2 regions of the Faecalibacterium sp. AF10-46 genome follow, and region 1 is predicted to be linked to the other one. Evidence: a T-box and tRNA genes for the amino acid it is inferred to sense, from the RefSeq annotation. Region 1 holds a T-box; the other holds one or more tRNA genes.
The links. A T-box is a leader RNA that pairs with one kind of tRNA and senses whether it is charged. The one in region 1 lies ahead of pheS (phenylalanine--tRNA ligase subunit alpha), so its partner is inferred to be a tRNA-Phe.
Positions count from the first base shown of each region.

Region 2: it has a tRNA-Phe gene. The T-box ahead of pheS (phenylalanine--tRNA ligase subunit alpha) is inferred to sense a tRNA for this amino acid. The anticodon was not compared.

Region 1 covers NZ_QVGY01000004.1:942-8,931, forward strand. The annotation lists gene pheT (phenylalanine--tRNA ligase subunit beta) at 1-1,647, opposite strand, end outside; gene pheS (phenylalanine--tRNA ligase subunit alpha) at 1,666-2,688, opposite strand; T-box leader at 2,768-3,006, opposite strand; gene DWV57_RS05970 (glucosyltransferase domain-containing protein) at 3,129-4,814, opposite strand; gene DWV57_RS05975 (glucosyltransferase domain-containing protein) at 4,846-6,474, opposite strand; gene DWV57_RS05980 (MBL fold metallo-hydrolase) at 6,595-7,776, opposite strand; gene rmuC (DNA recombination protein RmuC) at 7,876-7,990, opposite strand, start outside.
Region 2 covers NZ_QVGY01000003.1:31,355-39,344, reverse strand. The annotation lists gene DWV57_RS04955 (DNA gyrase subunit A) at 1-1,893, opposite strand, end outside; gene DWV57_RS04950 (toprim domain-containing protein) at 2,186-4,177, opposite strand; tRNA gene DWV57_RS04945 (tRNA-Phe) at 4,533-4,608, shown strand; tRNA gene DWV57_RS04940 (tRNA-Gly) at 4,639-4,714, shown strand; tRNA gene DWV57_RS04935 (tRNA-Asp) at 4,744-4,820, shown strand; tRNA gene DWV57_RS04930 (tRNA-Gly) at 4,907-4,982, shown strand; tRNA gene DWV57_RS04925 (tRNA-Cys) at 5,011-5,085, shown strand; gene recG (ATP-dependent DNA helicase RecG) at 5,222-7,282, shown strand; gene DWV57_RS04915 (metallophosphoesterase) at 7,353-7,990, opposite strand, start outside.

The sequences.
Region 1 (7,990 bases):
GTTCAGGATGTGGATGGCCTTGCGGGCAGCATCGTCCGCCGGGATGTGCAGCATATCCAGTTCTGCGTTGGAGTAGAAGGCCAGCGTGGAGGCCTCATAGAAGCCCTGTGCGGCCAGCAGACGCTTGGTCTTGAGCTGCTGCTTCTGGTCATAGTTCAGACCACCGTTTGTAACGGAGGCGGTGTTCAGGAAGGTGGGCACAATGTGGTCGTAGCCGTACTCACGGATGACCTCCTCGGCCAGATCCGGGAAGCTCTCCACGTCCTCGCGGTACAGGGGTGCGGACACGTCCCAGCTTCCATCGGCCTGTACATCCACCGTGAACTCCAGACGCTGCAGAATGTCGATCATGGTCTGATCCGGCACGGTGATGCCCAGCACGCCGCAGATCTTAGCCGGAGTGGTAACGATGTGCTTGCGCTCCATCGGGCGGCCATCGGTCAGGTCATATTCCAGCGTGGTGATGTCGCCGCAGTCCAGCTCCTGGATCAGGTGCAGGGCACGGGCAAGGCCCAGTTCGGGAGAGTGACGGTCCACGCCCTTCTCGTAGCGGGCAGAAGAGTCGCTGTTCTGGCCCAATGCGCGGCTGGTCTTACGCACGCAGTCACGGGCGAAGGTGGCGCACTCAAACAGCAGGCTGGTGGTGTTCTCGTCCATGCCGGAGTTTGCGCCGCCCATGATGCCGGCAAGTGCCACCGGCTTTTCGGCATCGCAGATGACCAGATTGTTGGGGTTCAGAGTGAACTCCTTCTCATCCAGCGTGACGATCTTTTCGCCCGCATGGGCGCGGCGCACATCGATGGTGCGGCCGGCGACCTTGTTCAGATCAAAGGCGTGCATGGGCTGACCCATTTCCAGCAGGGTGTGGTTGGTGATATCCACCACATTGCTGATGGAGCGCAGGCCGCACAGAGCCAGATGGCGCTTCATCCAGCGGGGAGACTCGCCCATGCGGATGTTGCGCACATAGTGTGCCATGTAGCGGGGGCACAGGTCCGGTGCCTCCACCTTGACGGTGATGGGCGCATCCGGCTCGCAGACGGTCTTGTAGTCCATGGCAGGCATGTGCAGGGGCTTGCCCAAAACGGCAGCCACCTCGCGGGCGATGCCCAGAACAGACTGGCAGTCCGGGCGGTTGGCGGTGATGGAGATATCAAAGATATAGTCGTCCAGACCCACCACGGGAGCAATGTCGGTGCCGGGGACAGAATCCTCGGGCAGGATGAGCAGGCCGTAGACCTCAGAGCCTGGGAACAGGTCGTCGTTCAGGCCCAGCTCTTCGCCGGAGCACAGCATACCGTTGGACTCCACGCCCTGCATCTTGCGGGCCTTGATCTTGATGCCGCCGGGCAGGGTGGAGCCATCCAGAGCAGCGGGCACGCAGTCGCCCAGCTTCATGTTGGCGGCACCGGTGCTGATGCGGATGTCGTGGCCGTAGTCGCCGCAGTCCACCACACACTTGGTCAGGTGGGTGCCCTCCTGCTTTTCCATCTCCACGATCTTGCCGACGACCACCTTGCTGATGCCGGCATCCAGCGGGATCAGCTCTTCGACCTCAAAGCCGCAGGAGAAGAGCTTTTCTTCCAGTTCCTGCGCAGTAACGTCGATATCTACAAATTCTTTTAACCAGCTGAAAGGTACTTTCATTGTCTCTTCTCTCCCCTCTTATTCGTGGAACTGCTTGAGGAACTGCAGGTTGTTCTCGAACATCAGGCCGATGTTGTTGATGCCATACTTCAGCATGGCGATACGCTCGATGCCGATGCCGAAGGCGAAGCCGGAATACTCGTCCGGGTCGATATTGCAGTTCTCCAGCACCTTGCGGTTGACGACACCGCCGCCCAGCACCTCGATCCAGCCGGTGTGCTTGCACAGCGGGCAGCCCTTGCCGTGGCACTCGAAGCAGCTCACGTCCACCTCCACGCTGGGCTCGGTGAACGGGAAGTAGGAGGGACGCAGGCGGGTGCGGGTGTCGGCACCGAACAGTTTCTGCACGAAGGTGTTCAGGGCACCCTGCAGGTCGCCCAGGGTGATGCCCTTGTCCACGACCAGACCTTCCATCTGGTGGAACATGGGGCTGTGGGTAGCGTCCGAGTCGGAGCGGAACACACGGCCGGGCATCAGGATCTTGATAGGCGGCTTCTGAACGTCCATGGTGCGGATCTGGCCGCCGGAAGTCTGGGTACGCAACAGGAACTCCTCCGACAGGTAGAAGGTGTCCTGCATGTCGCGTGCCGGGTGATCCTTGGGCACGTTCAGGCGGGTGAAGTTGTGGTCATCGTCCTCGATCTCCGGGAAGGTGCCCACCGAAAAGCCCATGCCGGAGAACACGTCGATGATCTGGTTGGTGATCAGGGTCAGCGGGTGCAGGCCGCCCACAGAGCGGGTCTTGGCGGGCAGGGTAATATCCACCGTCTCCGCAGCATTGCGGGCAGCAAGCTCTGCCTGCTTCACCTGTTCTGCAGCAGCGTCGTAATCTGCCTGAACCTTTGCCTTGAGTTCATTGATGATCTTGCCCATAGCGGGGCGCTCTTCCGGCGCAACGGTGCGCAGGTTCTTCATCAGGGCAGGGATCTTGCCGTTTTTGCTGAGGTACTCCTGCCAGAAGGAGGCCAGCGTTTCCTTGCCGGACACCTGACCAAGGCTTTCAGCGGCCTGTTTTGCCAGCTCGTCGATCATTGCTTGCATGGATGTTCTCTCCTTTATTCTTCGTGTTGATGAGCGGAGTGCAACAAAAAAGCTCCGTCCCCTGCCCGATTTCTCAGGCAAAAGGGACGAAGCTGTTGATTCTTAGCTCCGCGGTACCACCCGGTTTCCACCCGTGCACAGATGCCGGGCGGCTCTCAGAACGCCGTAACGGGGCGTGGCCGTTCTGTACTACTGCTGTTTCGCACAGACCGCTCAGGAGCGAACTTCAGCCAGCCCGCACACGGAAGCCCTTTCAGCCGGTGAAGCTTCTCTCTTTGCCGTGCGGTACAGACCTACTCTCTCCGTCGCTGCGTTTGGGAGTATTCAGGTTTTATAACCAAGAGCTATGTTACCACATTTCGGGACAGTTTGCAAGGGCTGTGCAGTCACTTTCCGCAAAAATCGCGTTCGGTGGAGGTTTTTTCACAAAGCCGCAGCCATTATGAATCGTTTATGTCATCCATTATGAGCTGAAACAATTCTCTCAGGTCGATCAGTGGCGCAAACTCTTTATCAACTTTGTAATCATCTGAAATTTTTACCACGACCACACCGTCGATCTGCTGGATATATCCTTCCTGCGGATAGACTGACATCTGTTCCAGCTCTGTTCTGCTGTACAGTTCTCCGTACTGTTCCACCGAGCAATGCTTGAGTTTTGCCGGAGTAATATCCCTGAAAACCGCTTTCCAAGACGCTCTGGCCGAGTAATCGTTCAGCCAGAAGCGGCCCATCTGCGCATACGGATTTGCATAGAGGTAATACTCCCTCTTCATAAAACTGGAGTTCGAGCTGGGTCTGCCCACAAACAGTACCGGCAGCTGCTCGTTATCGTCAAAATATCCGCTGCTCATCAGGTCGTCCGCGATGTGATCCGACATGCTCTTGAGTGTTTTCCTTCCCTCATACATAGCTTCCTGATCGATCACGGCAGAGCAGACATTGCCATAGACGACCAAAACCGCAAGTACTACAGCCCCTGTCCGGGCAGCACGTACATACTTTTTTACCATAGGCTGATTTGTGCGCGTCCCTTCAAGCAGCAGCAGACATACCGGCACGAACAGATTCAATCCTTCGCCCATCTGCAAAAGCCAGACCGCCTCGCTTGTGATCAGCATGATGGCATTGCACATGATGGGCAAAACGATCAGCGCTGCCACTCCCAGAAGGATATATTCCCAATTTTTCCGGTGAAGCATTTTTCTGAAGCGGTTCAGCAGTCCGATGCTCAGCGCCAGAAATACCAAAACGAAAAAGCCCACCGGCTGCAGAATGTTATGCCGATAGTAATTCTGAAAAAAGTAAGCTCCAAACAGTTGGTAGGTCTCTGCAATGGCATTGGGCAGATTTTTCAGTATAGAAAGTACCGAAACATCCGCTCCTCCATTATAACTTGCCATCTGCCATCCACATGCCCATACGATCAGCTTTGTGAGCAGGAAATACAAAACCATTCCTGCAGCTGCGCTGCAAAGACTTCTTCCAATGTGGGCATGGACCTTTTCTCTGTCCACATTGCGGAACAGAAGCAGCAGAAGATATGTCAGCAGGAGCAGACAAAAGTTATCAAGGCTCGTCTGATAGCACGCAAGGCTCATGACCAGAAGCAGTGCTCCCTGTACGACCGCTTTTCTAAAATCTGCGGCACGAACCACACGCTCTGCCGCCAGAACAGAAAACAAAAAAGAGCAGCCAAACACCGGCGACTGAAACCGATATGACAGCTGTATTCCAGTGACCGTGCTGGCCAGAACAGCCATACCCGCCAGATAGGTCACGACAGAATCCTTCTCTGTAAAAAACTTCCGAAGCAGGGTAACAGCCAGCGCCGATATGGAAAGCGTCAGCAATGAATTGAAAGGTTCCGTCTGGATGCCAAACCGCAGCGCATCGATCACCGGCCAGAGCCATCGGCCCGTGACTACCTGCCAATAGCCGCCGAAGAACCATGTATTGTTCCACAATCCGTCAAATGTATTGGTCAGCCGCTGGCTGATCAGCAGGAAAAACACTACCGCCGAAAACAGCAGCATCACCAGAAAATATCTTAGATCCGATATATCCAGCCCAAGGTCGTCCGGTTTCTGTACATCGATTTTTTCTTTCATCGTTATTTTCTCCATCTGTCCTGTTTTGTGTTCTCAGGCTCATTTGTTATTCATCAATCAGATAATCCTCTGAAATTTTGATCACATATACGCCGTCCATTTCCTGCATGGAGCCTTTCTCAGGGAATGTCGGCATCCGTTTGATTTCTTCTGTCCGGATCAGTTCGTCATATACCTCATCACTGCACAGCTCCAACTGCATCGGTGTGAGGTCACGAAACACCGCATTCCATGAATAGCGCATTGTGGCGGCATTTTCTTTTTCGAAAAGGCCCACCTGTGCGTAGTCGTTCGCATCCCAATAGATGACGTGTGTCCGGAACAGCGGGCTTGCACTGGGGCGGCCTACCAGCATCACTGGCAGTTTTTCCGGCAAATCATAATAGCCCTCTGCCACCAGCTCACCGGCCACAAGGTCCGCGATTTGTTTTGTTGCCTTGCGTCCCTCATACATCGCCTGCTGATCGATAGCCGACATAAAGACACTGCCATAAAGAATGCCTGCCGCAGCCAGCAGAAGCGCAGCCTTTTCCACCTTGCCAGCTTTGTTTTTGCCTGAGGTTTCTGTGTTAGATGCAGGCTGGGCAGCATCTAACAGCCAGAAGCACACCGGGAAGAACAGCGCAGTTCCTCCGGCCATTGGGATATAAAACGTCGCCTGTGATGCTGCCAGCAGAAAGATCACGCTGGCAAGCGGCATCACCAGCACCGCAGCCACTGCGTAAAACGCCGTTTCTGCATCCTTTCTGCGCAGAACAACTGCCAACCGACGTACAAGCGCTGCACCCACGACAAGGAACGCCAGCGCATACAGTACCCCGAAGCTTTGCAGCACATTATGGCGTACTGTATCACCAAAGAAGTAGTCCCAGAATTGGGCATAGCATTTTACAATACTCTGCGGCAGGCTTTTTAGCATATTCAGCGGCGAGGTAGAAGCTCCGCCTTGATAATTCGTCATTGCAACACCTGAAATCTTCAGAATAATCTGCAATGTTCCCCAGTACAGCGCCGCGCCGCACACTGCACTGCCCAGACATTTTGTGATATAGTACCGGAGCTTTATCCCTTCTTCACCTCGGAACAACAGCACCAGAAACCACGCCAGCAGCACCATGCAGAAGCAAGCAAGGTCTGTCTGATAGAGTCCAAGACTCAACGCAAGTAAAAATGCTCCCTGCGCAACGCCTGCCGCAATGCTGCGGCTTCTGATCACACAGACCGCTGCCAGCACCGACAAATAAAATGCCAAACCAAACTCGACCGATTGATGTGCAAACGAGAGGTAACACCCGATCACGGTATTAGCCAAATAGCATAATCCTGCGAGCCAGTCAAGGCAAGATGTCCTCCTTTCGTGCACAGTTTTAAAGGTCATATGAAGTTTTGTAACGCCAAGAGAAACCAGCACCAAGCACACCACCGCATTGATGGGTTCTAGCTGCAGACTGAAACGCAGAAAACTGGTCACCAGCCAGAACCATCGCCCATTGGAAAGCTCCCATGCTCCCGCCATGTACTCAGCCGTTGTCCACAGACCATCCACTGTGTTCGTCAGCTTCAAACTGATCAGCGGAAAATAGACCATCACCGCAAAGCCCAGCATCACACAGAAATATTTCTTATCCAACTCCCGCAGCCAGTGTCTGATATCTGCTTTTATTTTTACAGACATGATATTCCTCCATCCATAAACTTCTGCTTTTCAGTATATCAAACTCTTCCACATGGTTCAATAAAAAAATCCCCTGCCGGGCAGTCGGCAGAGGATCTTGCGTATTTTTTCCAGAGTGCTTTATTTTGCCACGATTTCTGCAGCCAGTGCATCCATCTGCGCTTCGGCAGCAGCATTGGCAGCACTGCGGATGGTGACCACATTCTCGCAGACCGTGATGTTCTTCATGCCTTCCAGCTCGGCGCGCATGAACTTTGCGGCCATGGGTGCCCATGTGCCATTCTCCATCAGACCCACCGTGCGGTTCTGGAAGTTCTTGGTCTTGAGGTGGGTCAGCAGATTTTCCATCGGCGGGAAGAGGAAGCCGTCGTAGGTGGCGCAGGCCAGCACGATCTTTCCGCAGCGGAAGGCTTCGGTGACGGCATAGGACACATCCGTGCGGGTCAGGTCCACCTCCACGACCTTTGCGCCCTTTGCTCGCAGCTTTTCGGCCATGAGGTGCGCTGCTGCACGGGTGTGGCCGTGGATGGAAGCACTTGCCACAAGGATCTTTTCCGGCTCCTCGGGCTTGTAGCTGGACCAGATGTCGTAGTAGTTCAGGTACTTGCCCAGATCTCCGGTCAGCACCGGGCCGTGCAGCGGGCAAATGGTCTGGATGTCCAGAGCCGCGGCCTTTTTCAGCAGCGCCTGCACCTGCGGGCCGTACTTGCCTACGATGTTCAGGTAGTAGCGGCGGGCTTCGCTGGCCCAGTCGGCCTTTTCGTCAAACTTTGCCACGGCGCCAAAGCGACCGAAGCCATCCGCGGAGAACAGCACCTTCTCGCTGCTCTCATAGCTGACCATGACCTCCGGCCAGTGCACCATGGGTGCAAACACAAAGGTAAGGGTGTGGGTACCAAGGCACAGGCTCTCGCCGTCCTTCACCACTACACGGCGCTCCTTGGCAATGGCATCAGCGCCAAAGAACTGCTCCATATACAAAAAGGTCTTGGCGTTGCCCACCACCTGCATCTCAGGGTAGAGTGCCGCCAGCTTTGCAATGTTGGCACCGTGGTCCGGCTCCATGTGGGAGACTACCAGATAATCCGGCTTACGGCCTGCCAGAGCTTCGGACAGGTTTTCCAGCCACGGCTCGGTAGCGCGGGCATCCACCGTATCCAGAACGGCGGTCTTTTCGTCCAGAATGACATAGGAATTATAGCTCACGCCGGTGGGCACCGGATACTGGCTCTCGAACAGGTCAATGGTGGTATCATCCACGCCCACACCCAAAATGGCTTCACTGATCTTCTTCATGCTCATAGCTTTCCGTCTCCTTTTTATGATATGCCGCAGAACGCAGCAATTATTTCTAAGAATATTTCCTATTATAGCACATTGTTAGAAATTTCGCAAGAGATATTATTCTTCTCCATTTTCCGGCAGCTTTGCCGCTACCGGCCTGCCCGGCTCAGCATCCAGTTCCAGCAGAGCGGCAGCAGCGCTTTCGTCCATGGTCTGCACAGCGCGCAGCTTG
Region 2 (7,990 bases), on a different contig from region 1:
TGCGCACCTGCCGCTGGCAAAGAAGAACAGCATATAGCCGCTGTAGTCGCTGGTGATCACCATGGAGAGCACGTTCTCGCCCTCGTCCATGCCCAGACGGCCCGGGATGAAAATGCCCATCTGGGCCACCTTGCCGTCCTCCAGCTCTGCCAGACGCACCTTGTACACCTGCTGCTTGTCGGTAAAGAACAGCGCTTCCACGTTGTTGCGAGTCTCGATCTGCTGCACGATCTCGTCGCCTTCTTTCAGCTTATGGGCACCGGCGGTGCGCAGACCTTGCGGCGGGATCTTTTTGAAGTAGCCCTCGCGGGTAAAGAACACCGTCACGGGGTAATCCGGCGCTTCTTCCTCCTCGGAGCCGTTCTCTTCCTCAGGCAGATCGTACAGGATCTCGCTGCGGCGGGGCTGACCGTACTTCTTGGCAACATCGTTCAGCTCATTGATGATGATGCGGCGGATGCGGGCGGGCTTTGCAAGGATATCGTTCAGGTCGGCAATGTCCTTCTCCAGCTGTTCGATCTCGCTGGTGCGCTTGAGGATATATTCCCGGTTCAAATGACGCAGCTTGATCTCGGCCACATAGTCGGCCTGCACTTCATCGATGCCAAAACCGATCATCAGGTTGGGCACCACTTCGGTCTCTTCCTCGGTGGTGCGGATAATTTTGATTGCCTTGTCAATGTCCAGCAGGATGGCAGCAAGACCCTTGAGCAGGTGCAGGCGCTTTTCCTTGCCGTGCAGGTCGTAGTAGGTGCGGCGGCGCACGCACTCCACGCGGAAGGCCGTCCACTCCTTGAGAATTTCGCGCACGCCCATCACGCGGGGCTGGCCGGACACCAGAATATTGAAGTTAGCGCTGAAGCTGTCTTCCAGAGGGGTAGCCTTAAACAGCTTTGCCATCAGCTTGTCGGCATCCACGCCGCGCTTGAGGTCCAGTGTCAGCTTCAGGCCATTCAGGTCGGTCTCGTCACGCATGTCGCTGATTTCCTTGACCTTGCCGGCCTTGACCAGCTCTGCGATCTTGTCCATGATGGCCTCCACCGTGGTGGTTGGCGGGATCTGGGTGACCTCGATCATGTTCTCGCCCGGCACCACATTGTAGCGGGCGCGTACCTTCACGCTGCCGCGGCCGTTCTCGTAAATTTCACGCATCTGCGCTTCATCGTACAAAATCTGACCGCCGCCCACGAAGTCCGGGGCGGGCATGGTGGTGGAGATGTCGTGGTGCTCGTCCTTCATCAGGGCCACGGTAGTGGCGCACAGCTCTGCCAGATTGAACGAGCAGATGTTGCAGGCCATGCCCACCGCGATGCCCAGCGTGTTGTTTGCCAGAATGGTGGGGAATGTGACCGGCAGCAGGGTAGGCTCGGTGGTGGTGCTGTCGTAGTTGGGCACAAAGTCCACGGTCTCCTTGTCGATATCCCGGAACAGCTCCTCGCACACACCCTCGAGCTTTGCCTCCGTGTAACGGGCAGCAGCGCAGGACATATCCCGGCTGTAGGCCTTGCCGAAGTTGCCCTTGCTGTCCACAAAGGGCACCAGCAGGCTCTCGTTGCCGCGGCCCATGCGCACCATGGTGTCGTAGATGGCGGCATCGCCGTGGGGGTTCAGGTGCATGGTGCTGCCCACGATGTTGGCAGACTTGGTGCGTGCGCCCTTGAGCAGGCCCATCTCGTACATGGTGTACAGCAGCTTGCGGTGCGCCGGTTTGAAGCCGTCGATCTCTGGCAGCGCGCGGCTGACGATAACGCTCATGGCGTAGGGCATATAGTTGGTTTCCAGCGTGCGGGTGATGGGGTCCTCCAGCACACTGCCGGCATTTAAAATTTCAACGCCGTCGCCCAGCTGCGGGCGCACCGGCTTGAGTGTTTTCTTGGTCGATTTTCTAGGCATCTTCTAACCTCTTGACGATTTTAAATGGGCGCCGCTCTCGCTCTGCCCATATTCAGCGGAAAATATTTTTTATTTTTGCAGCTCAGGATGGCCTGCGGGCCATCCTGAGCTGCTCTTTCACAGATGGAGCCGTTCCGGTTTTCTGCATTTTTCCCTTAAAATGCCGTGACCCATTGGGGCTTTCTTCGTGAAAACGTGATTTGGAGCAGCCCGCAGGCTGCGACAAATCACCAAATTAAAATAACGTTACCTCTGTCATTGCCAGAGCGCAAGCGGAGGCAATTTAAAATCATCAGCTCACATCCAGATCGTCCAGATATTCTGCGCCGTGCTGCGCAATGTGTTCCTTGCGGCCTGCAAGGTTATCACCCAGCAGGATATCGAACACCTGCGCGGTCTGCACCACATCCGTGGGCATCACCTTGATCAGACGGCGGCTCTCCGGGTTCATGGTGGTCAGCCACATCATCTCTGGGTCGTTCTCACCCAAGCCTTTGGAGCGCTGGATGGTGTATTTTTTCTCGCCGATCTCTTCCAGAAACGCTGTCTTTTCCGGCTCGGTGTAGGCAAAATAAGTTCGGTCTTTCGTTGTAATTTCATACAACGGCGACTCTGCGATATACACATAGCCCTTCTCGATCAGGGTCGGGGTCAGGCGGTAGAGCATGGTGAGCACCAGCGTGCGGATCTGGTAGCCGTCCACATCGGCATCGGTACAAATGACGATTTTATTGAACCGCAGATTATCGAGATTGAAGGTGGCCAGCTCCTTGTTGTGTTTGCCGCCCAGTTCCACGCCGCAGCCCATCACCTTGATGAGATCCACGATGACATCCGATTTAAAGATGCGGGCATAGTCGGCCTTCAGGCAGTTTAAAATTTTGCCGCGGATGGGCATGATGGCCTGATATTCACTGTCGCGGCTGGACTTGACCGCACCCATAGCGGAATCGCCCTCCACGATATACAGCTCGCGGCGGGATGCATCCTTGGTGCGGCAGTCCACGAATTTCTGCACACGGTTGGCAAGGTCGATCTGGGTGGACAGCGTTTTTTTGATGCTCTGGCGCGTTTTTTCCGCATGCTCACGGCTCTGCTTGTTCACCAGCACCTGCTGGCAGATCTTCTGGGCCTCGTCCGGCTTTTCCAGAAAATACACTTCCAGATAATGCTTGAGGAAGTCGGTCATAGCCTGCGAGACGAATTTGTTGGTGATGGCCTTTTTGGTCTGGTTCTCGTAGCTGGTGCGGGTGGAAAAACTGGACGAGACATACACCAGACAGTCCTGCACATCCTGAAAGCTGATGGCGCTCTCACCTTTTTTATAGAGGTTCTTTTCCTTCAGGTACTTGTTGATCTGGTAGACAAAGGCGGTGCGCACCGCGTGCTCCGGGCTGCCGCCGTGCTCCAGCCAGGAAGAGTTGTGGTAATATTCCAGCATCTGCACCTTATTGGAGAAGCAGAACGCCGCGCTCATGCGCACCTTGTAATCCGGCTGGTCCTCGCGGTCTCGGCCGGATGCCTCACTCTCGCAGCTGAATACCGGGGTCAGGGTATCCTCCCCTGCCACCTCGGCCACATAGTCCGCGATGCCGTGCTCATAGCACCAGCTCTCGTACCACGCCTTGCCAGTGGCAGGGTCTTTCTCTTTTTCATCGGTAAAGTTCAGGGTCAGGCCTGCGTTGACCACCGCTTGACGGCGCAGGGTATCCTTATAGTAGCTGCCGGGCACATCGATGTCGGTGAACACCTCGTCGTCCGGCTTCCAGTGAATGATGCTGCCGGTGCGGCGGCCCTTGTAGGCTTCCTTCTGCAGGCCGCCCACATTCTCGCCCTTTTTAAAATCAAGGTGATAGTGGTATCCGTCACGGTAGATATCGGCGGTCATCCATGCAGAAGCATACTGGGTAGCGCACAGGCCCAGACCGTTCAAGCCAAGGCTGAACTCGTAGTTATCCTCACCCTCGCCATACTTGCCGCCTGCATACATCTCGCAGAACAGCAGCTCCCAATTGTAGCGCCCCTCGCCGTTGTTCCAGTCCACGGGCATACCGCGGCCAAAGTCCTCAACGATAACGCTGCCATCCTTACAGCGGGTCACGTTGATGGTATCGCCGTGGCCGTCGCGGGCTTCGTCGATGGAGTTGGAGACGATCTCAAAGATGGAGTGGGCGCAGCCCTCCACGCCGTCTGAGCCAAAGATAACGGCCGGGCGCTTGCGCACACGGTCGGCACCCTTCAAAGAAGTAATGCTCTCGTTGCCATATTCCTGTTTTTTTGCCATGCTGCTCCTCCCGGCCCGGCCTTTCTTGCAAAAAGCGGGCCGTCTGTAGTCAAATCATAAAACGCCTCTGCCCTTTTCTTACTATAATATAGGTATGCACAGAGAAAAAGGGCAAAAGCGCCTGAATCATTTCATTTTCATTAAACCATAGGTTGTTGAATTTGTCAATTTCTGTTTGGCACGCCCGCACACAGCACGTCCTGTGCCGGATGCGCCGAAAGCAGGTTGAAAAAAGTCATTCTTATTTTACGCGCTGGAACGACCAAAATCAAGAAAGTTTCAATTTTCTGAAAAAAATTCGGATTTACCCCTTTACAAAATCGAAATTTCAGGTATAATAATCATCGTCCGGTGCGCCTCTGTAGCTCAGTCGGTAGAGCAGGGGACTGAAAATCCCCGTGTCATTGGTTCGATTCCGATCGGAGGCACCAGTCAAGGAAACCCAGCAGGGGTTCCAATATGCGGCCGTAGCTCATCTGGTAGAGCGCCACCTTGCCAAGGCGGAGGTAGCGAGTTCGAGCCTCGTCCGCCGCTCCATAACGGAGTAGCAACAGATGCTCCAATATGGCCCGGTAGCTCAGTTGGTTAGAGCACCAGCCTGTCACGCTGGGGGTCGTCGGTTCGAGCCCGATCCGGGTCGCCACCAAGAAAGCGTAAGCTTTCACCTACTTTGAAACTTGTTTTCAGGGCATCAGAAATGATGGGTGCAAGGTAAAATGCACCGAATATGCGGCCGTAGCTCATCTGGTAGAGCGCCACCTTGCCAAGGTGGAGGTAGCGAGTTCGAGCCTCGTCGGCCGCTCCAACAGGAGTGGAAATTCACTCCTAAATATGGTGACGTGGCCAAGTGGTAAGGCAAGGGTCTGCAAAACCCTCATCCACCAGTTCAAATCTGGTCGTCACCTCCAAAAGATTCCCGGAAGCTTCGGCTTCCGGGATTTTTTGTTTTGCGTTGTTCCCGGAATGATTATCGCCGGTTTAGCTGGATTTGCAAACGGGAAGGTGCTACAATGGCTATACTACTTTGCAAAGGAGCTGATGCCTGTGCCCGCCGAAAACCATACCACCCTCACCCCGGATACGCCGGTGCGCTACCTGAAGGGCGTTGGCCCCAAGACCGCTGAGCGGTTCGAGAAGCTGGGTATCGTGACGCTGGCCGACCTGCTGTGCCACTACCCGCGCAGATATATCGACTTCACCAAACCCTATTCCATCGCCGAAGCGCCCACCGATGTGGAGTGCGTCGTCAGGGCCGAGGTGTTCGCCAAACCCGGCGGGCGTATCCTGCCGGGCGGGCGGCGGATGGAGCGCATCACTGCCGGGGACGATGTGTCCAGTCTGGAGATCACATGGTTCAATAATCCCTATGCCGCCCAGAAGCTGCAGCTGGGGCAGGAATATTATTTTCAGGGCATCGTTACCGGCGGGATGCTGCGCCGCCAGATGGTCAACCCGCAGGTGCGCACCGCCGAGCAGATCAAGGCTTCTCCCTTTGAAGCGGTCTACCCCCAGACCGAGGGCCTGACCAGCAATGCCATCGCCAAGTGCGTGCGGCAGCTGCTGCCCCATGCAGAACTTCTGCCCGACCCTCTTCCGCCGGAAATGCTGGCAAAATACCGTCTGCTCTCCAAGGCAGATGCGGTGCGGGCCATCCACTGCCCTGCCACCGAAGAGCAGGCCTATGCAGCCCGACGGCGGCTGATCTATGAAGAACTTCTGGTTTTGCAGCTGGGCATTGGCCGGATGAAAAACCGGGGTGCCGCTGCCACCGGTGCGCCCATGCAGCTTGCCGACCCGTCCCCGTTCTGGGCCAGCCTGCCCTTCTCCCCCACCGGTGCCCAGCGCCGAGCCGTGAGCGAGATTCTGGCCGACATGGCGGGCGAGACTTCCATGAACCGCCTTTTGCAGGGCGATGTGGGCAGCGGCAAAACGCTGGTGGCGGCTGCTGCCATCTGGGCCTGCATCCGAGCGGGGTATCAGGCCGCGCTGCTGGCCCCGACAGAAATTCTGGCCACCCAGCACGCCGAAGGCCTGAACCGGATGCTTGCCCCCTTCGGGATGCGGGTGGCCCTGCTGACCGGCGGCATGAAGGCCGCTGCACGCCGCACCACCCTTGCCGCCATCCGGAACGACGAAGCCGACCTTGTGGTGGGCACCCACGCCATCCTCAGCGAAGGCGTAGAATTTGCCCGGCTTGGTCTTGCCGTGATCGACGAGCAGCACCGCTTTGGGGTACGGCAGCGCGGAATGCTGGCCGAAAAGGCCGCGAATCCGCACCTGCTGGTGATGAGCGCAACGCCCATTCCCCGCACGCTGGGCCTGCTCATCTACGGCGATTTGGACATCTCCATTCTGGACGAGCTGCCGCCGGGCCGCACACCGGTCAAGACCCGGTGCATCACCGGCCAAAAGCGGCGCGACCTCTACCATTTTCTCGATCAGGAGATCGGGCGCGGACGGCAGGTGTATCTGGTCTGCCCTGCCATCGAGAACACACCGGACGGCGGGCTGAACGCCGTCAAGAGCTACTACGAGGACATTGCCAAAGCCCTGCTGCCGGAGCGCCGGGTAGGCCTGATGCACGGCAAGCTCAAGCCCAAGGAGAAAGCTGCCGTGATGGAGGACTTCAAAGCCGGACGGCTGGACGCACTGGTGTCCACCACCGTCATTGAGGTGGGCGTGGACGTGCCCAATGCCAGCGTAATGGTGATCGAAAACGCAGAGCGCTACGGTCTGAGCGCTCTGCACCAGCTGCGCGGCCGCGTGGGACGCGGTGCAGCGGAGAGCTGGTGCTTCCTTGTCAGCGACAACCAAAGCGAAAACGTACAAAAGCGGCTGAAATTTTTGTGCAGCACCACGGACGGCTTTGCGGTGGCGCAGTACGATCTGGAGACCCGCGGCCCCGGCGACTTTTTCGGCAGCCGCCAGCACGGCCTGCCCACCCTGCAGATCGCCGACCTGATGAACGACACCCGCACCCTGCACGCTGCGCAGGCGGAAGCCGTTGCCATGCTGGCCGACGACCCGCTGCTGGAAGCGCCGGAGCACGCACTGCTGGAACAGCAGGTGCAGCAGATGTTCGAGAAAGCCGGAGCCATGAACTGATCCGGAGGTTTTTTGCGCACAAGCAGCAGCAAATGCAAAAGCCGCTGCACGGCTGGTGCAGCGGCCCCTGTTATCGAACAGAACGCTTTGCGTGCCGTTCGCCCATGCTTATCACATCGCAGAATACGCAGCGGCTTTTGGTGGAAAGCTGGGTATCCTTATGGTAGCAGCCAAAAAACCACTTGTCGTAAGTCAGCTTCAACAAAATTTTATCCAGAAAACTGTGCAGCTGGTTGGTCTCGCCGCTGGCAAGGGCGGTAAAATCCAAAAATCTGCTTGGCGCATCGTGGGTCAGCACATAATCCACTTTGTAATCGCACGCTGCAAGGTTCTCCTCACAAAAGGCGTATTCCTCCTCCGAAGGCATTTCTTCCCTCCACCAGTTCACGCCGGGTTCCCGATCCTCCACATCCTGGCTTTCCGCACCGCCAAAGCACAGGTATTTTTTATTCTCCAATTCCAGCACACTGCCGCGGCACACATGGTACACATTGCCACCCAGTGCCTGCACCTTGCCGCCAAAGCGTTCCTCGGTGGGATACTGCTTTAAAAGGTCGTAGTTTTCGTGGCTGCCGTCCAGAAACAGCAGGGTATACGGGCGCTTGCGCAGCCAATCCAGCTTTTTCTGTTCCTCCTTGCTGTCGTCCCACACAAAGCCAAAGTCGCCCAGTACCACCACGGTATCCCGTTTGCCCAGCCAGCGCAGCT